Regions from separate parts of the Pseudarthrobacter sp. NPDC059871 genome, predicted to be linked through region 1. Evidence: predicted binding sites of a transcription regulator. Region 1 holds the regulator's gene; the other holds the start of a gene.

What was found. The regulator HspR, encoded in region 1, represses chaperone genes until heat shock. The targets are predictions, from matches to a motif close to AAGTTGAGTCNNNNNGACTCAACTT.
Region 2: clpB (ATP-dependent chaperone ClpB) is a predicted target of HspR. The motif match lies at 1,247-1,271, and genes of this name have one in related genera.

What each region holds. Positions count from the first base shown of each region.
Region 1 covers NZ_JBHWJV010000005.1:99,194-102,598, reverse strand. Annotated here, with positions in the region: gene ACFV4R_RS08680 (aldehyde dehydrogenase family protein) at 1-1,127, shown strand, start outside; gene ACFV4R_RS08675 (hypothetical protein) at 1,161-1,547, opposite strand; gene ACFV4R_RS08670 (heat shock protein transcriptional repressor HspR) at 1,735-2,160, opposite strand; gene ACFV4R_RS08665 (DnaJ C-terminal domain-containing protein) at 2,176-3,156, opposite strand.
Region 2 covers NZ_JBHWJV010000005.1:247,340-250,744, forward strand. Annotated here, with positions in the region: gene ACFV4R_RS09285 (sulfate/molybdate ABC transporter ATP-binding protein) at 1-107, shown strand, start outside; gene ACFV4R_RS09290 (S1 family peptidase) at 276-1,028, shown strand; gene clpB (ATP-dependent chaperone ClpB) at 1,301-3,405, shown strand, end outside.

The DNA.
Region 1 (3,405 bases):
GGCCCAACGCCCGGTTTGAGGTGGGCGCCTGCGCGGCGTGGCTGCGCGCCGCCGCCAGCACTCCCCTGGCTCCTGAAACCGTGGTGGACGACGGCGAAACCCGGGCCGAACTGCACTACCGGCCCATCGGCGTCGTGGGCGCGATCGGGCCGTGGAACTGGCCCATGATGATCACCACCTGGCAGATCGCCCCCGCCCTCCGCATGGGCAACACCGTGGTGGTCAAGCCTTCCGAGTACACGCCGCTTTCGGTCCTGGCGCTGGCCAAGGTGCTCAACGAAGAACTTCCCGAAGGGTTGCTGACCGTGGTGTCCGGCGGCCGGGACGTGGGCGAAGCGCTGGCACTGCACGGGGCGGTAGGCAAGCTCATGTTCACCGGGTCCACTGCCACGGGCAAGGCGATCATCCGGTCGTCGGCGGCGACCGTCAAACGGCTCACGCTCGAGCTCGGCGGCAACGACGCCGGCATCGTCCTGCCCGGCACCGATCCCCTGGCGATCGCGGAGGACCTTTTCTGGGGCGCCTTCATCAACACCGGACAGACCTGCGCGGCGCTCAAGCGGCTCTACGTCCACGACTCCATCTACGACGCCGTCTGCCAGGCCCTCACCGACGTCGCGAAGGCCATGCCGATGGGGAACGGCCTGGATGAAAACAACGTCCTGGGCCCGCTGCAGAACAAGGCGCAGTACGACGTCGTCGCGAACCTCGTGGAGGCGGCCAGGGCTTCCGGAGCGCGCGTCCTCCTCGGCGGGAACCCGGACTCCAGCCAACCCGGCTACTTCTACCCCGCCACACTGGTGGCGGACATCGACAACGGCAACCCGCTGGTGGCCGAGGAACAGTTCGGCCCCGCACTGCCGATCATCCGTTACGGCAGCATCGACGAAGCTGTGGAGATGGCCAACGCCCTCGACGTCGGCCTGGGCGCCTCGGTATGGTCCTCCGACCCCGCGGCTGCACGTGCGGTAGCTGTGCGGCTGGAAGCCGGCACCGTCTGGATCAACCGGCACGGCGCCGTCGATCCGCGGATTCCCTTCGGCGGGGCCAAGCAGTCCGGCTACGGCCTGGAATTCGGCGCCGAAGGCCTCAAGGCCCTGGGCGTACCGCAGGTCATCAACGGCTGAGGTCGCCAACGCCCAAGTCATCAACGGCCCGGCTCACCCCATGGCAGGGGCCACCGATGTGCGGCCGGACAGGTGGCGGCGGGCCCAACGGGCGAGCTTCCTGCCCTTGCCCTGCCACCAGTTGTCCTCGTCCTTACCGCTGTGGAACCGGAAGATAATGGCGGTGAGCACGAACATGCCCATCACCACATCGATCCACGACGACACCACGATGGCCACCAGGACCGTCAGGGCATCGGCGATGACCGCCGGGATGGCCAGGGTCCGGAAGACGGTGCTGGCCACGTAGCGCCGGTGCGACCGCGGAACGGACGTTGCCCGGACCATGTCGAAGCAGACGCACACCACCACGACTGTTTGCCCGATGGCCAGCAGGGTCTGTCCGGGCACCGAAGCGCTGAAGGACGCAACTGCTTCCATTCCCGGGCTCATGGCCGGGCCAAGAAAAGAGAACCAAACATGGAATAACCCCCAGAAACGAATGGAACCACTGCTGCAACAGCAGTGGTTCCATTGAAGGTTTCCTTGGGCGGGGCTGCACGAGTAGTGGGTACTCTATTTTCGCCAAGCGGCCAGGGACCGGGTACTCACCGGCCGGCTGCTGCCGCTACTGCCCGATGGCGCGGGGCCGCCACAGCACCACGGCCTGCGACCGCGGACGGGGGCGCTGGCCGCGGGCCAGGCTCACGACGTCGCCGGCCGCGCCCGCGGCGAAGATGCGGGAGTCGAACGCCTGCGGGCGCCGCCCCAGTTCCTCGGTCAGTTCCAGCACGCGCCGCTGCAGGGCAGACACCTGGTTTTCGAGTTCCAGGATGCGTTTGATCCCTTCGAGGGAGACGCCTTCCTGGGACAACCGCTGCACTTCGCGGAGCATGTTGACGTCCCGCTGCGAGTACCGCCGGGATTTCCCGGGGGCCCGGCTGGGTTTGACGATGCCCAGGCGGTCGTACTGGCGGAGCGTCTGGGGGTGCATGTCAGCCAGCTCAGCCGCCACGGAAATCACGAAGATGGGCTGGTCAGCGTTGATGTCCACGGCACACCTCCTCCGCTACAGCCGGGCCTTGGCGGCCAGGCCCTCTCGGACGTCGGCACCGGCCGTGGCCTCGGCGAAAGCCTTCACGGCGGCCTCGGCCTCCTTGTTCAGGTTCTTGGGAACCGCGACGTCGATGGTCACCAGCAGGTCACCCGTCGCCTTGGAGGTCTTCACGCCTTTGCCCTTCACCCGCAGGGTACGGCCCGACGGCGTGCCGGCCGGAACACGGACCCGCACCTTCTCGCCGTCGATGGTGGGCACCTCGATGTCGCCGCCCAAAGCAGCCTCGGGGAAGGTGACCGGGACATGGATGCGGAGGTTGTCGCCGTCGCGCGTGTAGAACTCGTGCGGCTTAACCGAGACGGCAACCACCAGGTCGCCGTTGCCGGCCTGGCCCGGCTGGCCCTTGCCACGCACGCGGACCTTCTGGCCGTCTTTGATGCCTGCGGGGACGCGCACGTCGATGACTTCGCCATTGGGTTCGCGCAGGCCGATGGTGGTGCCGCGGATGGCACCGGAGAACGAGATGCTGGTGGATGCGGTGCGGTCCGCGCCCTTCTGGGGTGTCCGCTGGAACCCGGGCGAGCCGCCGAAGCCGCCGCCGAACAGGTCCGCGAACTCAGGCGGGATGTTACCGGAGGACGGGTTGAAGCCGCCGGCGTGCCGCCCGGTGTTGCCGGTGAACAGGCCGCCGAACAGGTCCTCGAACCCGCCGTTGCCGCCCGCGGCACCGCCGCCGCCGGGAGCAAACCGGGCACCGCCGCCCATGGCACGGATGGCATCGTACTGCTGGCGCTCATCAGCATCGGAGAGCACCGAGTACGCCTCGGAGACATCCTTGAATTTCTTCTCGGCAGTTGCATCGCCGGAGTTGGTGTCCGGATGGAACTGCCGTGCCAGCTTCCGGTAAGCCTTCTTGATATCGGCATCGGAAGCGTCCTTGGCAACACCAAGGATCTTGTAAAAGTCCTTGTCCACCCAATCCTGGCTAGCCAATGGCGTTTCCTTTCAAAAGTCTCTAACTAATAGCTCTCCGCGGCACAGGGGCCCCGCCCCTACGCTGGGTGGCTGGGATCTGCGATCCCCAGCCACCCAGCTTCGGCAGGCCCGATGCCACTCCCGGGCCCCTGTACCGCTGCGAGCTTCGTGGTTACCTCACCTTAGGCGAGATGACCGCTGGCGCGGAGGCCGGATATGGGGCGGCGGTGTGGAGGGCACCGCGAAGCGGGCACCGCCCCATATCCG
Region 2 (3,405 bases), 150 kb from region 1:
TGGCCGCGGACATCACTCCCGCAGCCTCGGCAGAGCTGGGCCTGGCCCCCGGGATCCGGGCCCACTTCGTGATCAAATCCGCTGCGGTTTCCATCTACGCGACATGATTTAATAACTTATTTACATATTCTGTCAAAGTCAGTGACAAACTTCACAATGTTCCGGTACCGTTCGGATGGGCGGCAAGGCCATCGCCTCCGCCCATCAACCGGAACCGACCCCGTCCGCGCCTCAACCGGCAGCGGTGCGGGGTCCCTTGCGAAGGAGCCACCGCTGTGAAAATCGCCAGAATCCTTGCCGCCGTTGCCGCGACTGCTGCGCTCATGGGCCCGCTGCCTGCACAGGCCGCACCCGCGCCGGGCGGTGACACGGCAAGCCCCGACATAGCCGGCGGCAGCACCACCACCATTTCCGCAGCCCCCTATGCAGCGCAGATCTCCTTCGATGCCACCGGCACCAACGTAGGATGCACCGGCAGCCAGATCTCGGCCAGCTGGGTAATCACGGCCAAGCACTGCAATTCCGCCTCCCTGCAGTCTGTCCGGCTGGGGTCCACCTACCTGGAAGCCGGCGGCACCGTGAAGACCGTGGCCGGCCGCTATGCCTCCAGTACCGGCGATGTCCTGCTGCTGAAACTGTCCACCCCGCATTACGGCTCCTATGTAGGGCTCTCCAGCTCTTTCCCCGCCATCGGGGCTCCGGCCAAGGTGTACGGCTGGGGCGACCAGACCGAGGGCGCGGGCACCATGTCCTACAACCTCAAGACGGCGGACGTCGCCGTGGCCGGCCAGGGCACGGACACCTACGGCGGAGCCTCCGTCCGGACGCAGTCCCAAAGCGGGCACACCCTGGGCGGCGACTCCGGCGGCCCGCTCATCGTCAACGGCAAGCTGGTAGGTGTCCTGTCGACGTCGAGCATCCTGCCCAGCCCCAACCCGTCCAGCTTCACCAGGTACTACAACGATCATGCGTCCGTGTCCCGCAACCTCAGCTGGATCACCAGCGTCTCAGGGGTGGGTGCCTCCTGAGTTCCGGTCTTCGCGACTTCCGCCCCTCCCGGTAAGGGGCGGGCGGCGCCGGTTCCCGGGGGATGCCGCGGGAACCGGCCGCCCGGCGGGTGGCTTGTTGGGGGAGCCGCCCGCCGGTTTTGCGTTCTTGCCGGTTTCCGTCCTGCCGGGAACCGGGCCTGCAGGGAAGCGCCGAGGGTTCGCTGTGGGAAAACAGGGCCAAAGGACTGCGTTTTTCAAAGTTGAGCGTAGTACACTCAACCTAAAGAAAACGCCCCTGAAAGGAGCCCTCTTTGGACGTCAAATTCACCACCAAGAGCCAGGAGGCTCTTTCGGCTGCCGCCATGAACGCCTCAACGGCCGGCAATCCGCAGGTGGAACCCGCCCACATCCTCAAGGCGCTGATGGACCAGCGCGACGGCGTGGCAGTGGCTCTGCTGAAAGCCACCGGCGCCGAACCGGACGCCGTCAGTGTCCAGGCCAGCAGTGCCATCAAGTCCCTTCCCTCGGCGTCGGGCGGATCCTCCCAGCAGGCCCAGCTTTCGCGCCCGGCGCTGCAGGCCATCCAGAACGCCAAGACCGAGGCCGAAAACCTCGGCGACACTTTCGTGTCCACCGAGGTGCTGCTGCTGGGCCTCTCTGCCGGAAGTGACGCCGTCGGGCGCCTCCTCCGCGAAGCCGGCGCCTCCCACGAAGCCCTGGTGGCCGCCCTGTCCGGCGTCCGCGGCGACCGGAAGGTCACCAGCCAGGACCCGGAGAACACCTTCCAGTCGCTGGAAAAGTTCGGCACCGACCTCACGGCCATGGCCCGCTCCGGCAAGCTGGACCCGGTCATCGGACGCGACACCGAAATCCGCCGCATCGTCCAGGTGCTGAGCCGCCGCACCAAGAACAACCCGGTAATTATCGGCGAGCCCGGCGTGGGCAAGACCGCTGTGGTGGAAGGGCTCGCCCAGCGCATCGTGGCGGGCGACGTTCCCGAAAGCCTGCGCGGCAAGACCCTGATCGCCCTGGACCTGGCGTCCATGGTGGCCGGTGCCAAGTACCGCGGCGAATTCGAGGAGCGGCTCAAGGCTGTGCTGGAGGAGATCAAGAACTCCGAAGGCCAGATCGTCACCTTCATCGACGAGATCCACACGGTGGTGGGCGCCGGCGCTACCGGTGACTCCTCCATGGACGCCGGCAACATGCTCAAGCCCATGCTGGCGCGCGGGGAACTCAGGCTGATCGGCGCCACCACCCTGGATGAATACCGCGAGAATATCGAAAAGGACCCTGCCCTGGAACGCCGCTTCCAGCAGGTCTACGTGGGGGAGCCCAGTGTCGAGGACACCATCGGCATCCTCCGCGGCCTGAAGGAACGCTACGAAGCGCACCACAAGGTCACCATCGCCGACTCCGCACTCGTGGCCGCCGCCACCCTGTCCAACCGCTACATCTCCGGGCGGCAGCTGCCGGACAAGGCCATCGACCTCGTGGACGAGGCCGCGTCCCGGCTGCGCATGGAAATCGATTCCGCCCCGGAGGAGATCGACCAGCTCCAGCGGCTGGTGGACCGGCTCACCATGGAGGAATTGGCCCTTCAGGACGAGAAGGACGCCGCGTCCGTGGAACGGCTCGCCGCGCTGCGCGCTGACAAGGCGGACCGCGAGGAGGAACTCAACGGACTCAAGGCCCGCTGGGAAGCCGAGAAAGCCGGACTCAACCGGGTGGGCGACCTGAAGGCCAAGCTGGACGAACTGCGCGGCGCGTATGAGAAGGCCGCCCGGGAAGGCGACCTCGAAACCGCCTCCCGGGTTCTGTACGGCGAGATTCCCGCCTTGGAACGCGAGCTCGCCGCCGCGGCCGAGGCCGAGGCCGCCGTGACGGACAAGTCATCCCAGATGGTGGCCGAGCAGGTGACCGCCGATGACATCGCCGAGGTCATCTCCGCATGGACCGGCATCCCCGCCGGGCGCATGCTGCAGGGCGAAAGCCAGAAGCTGCTGCACATGGAGGAAGAGCTGGGCCGGCGGCTGATCGGACAGTCCAAAGCTGTTACTGCTGTTTCGGATGCCGTCCGCCGTGCGCGTGCAGGCATCAGCGATCCCAACCGGCCCACGGGTTCCTTCCTGTTCCTGGGCCCCACCGGCGTGGGCAAGACCGAGCTGGCAAAAGCCCTGGCGGACTTCCTCTTCGATGACGAACGTGCCATGGTGCGCATCGATATGTCCGAGTACGGCGAGAAGCACTCCGTGTCACGCCTGGTGGGCGCCCCTCCGGGCTACGTCGGCTACGAAGAGGGCGGGCAGCTCACCGAGGCCGTCCGGCGCCGTCCGTACTCCGTGGTGCTGCTGGACGAGGTGGAGAAGGCGCACCCCGAGGTCTTCGACATCCTGCTCCAGGTGCTCGACGACGG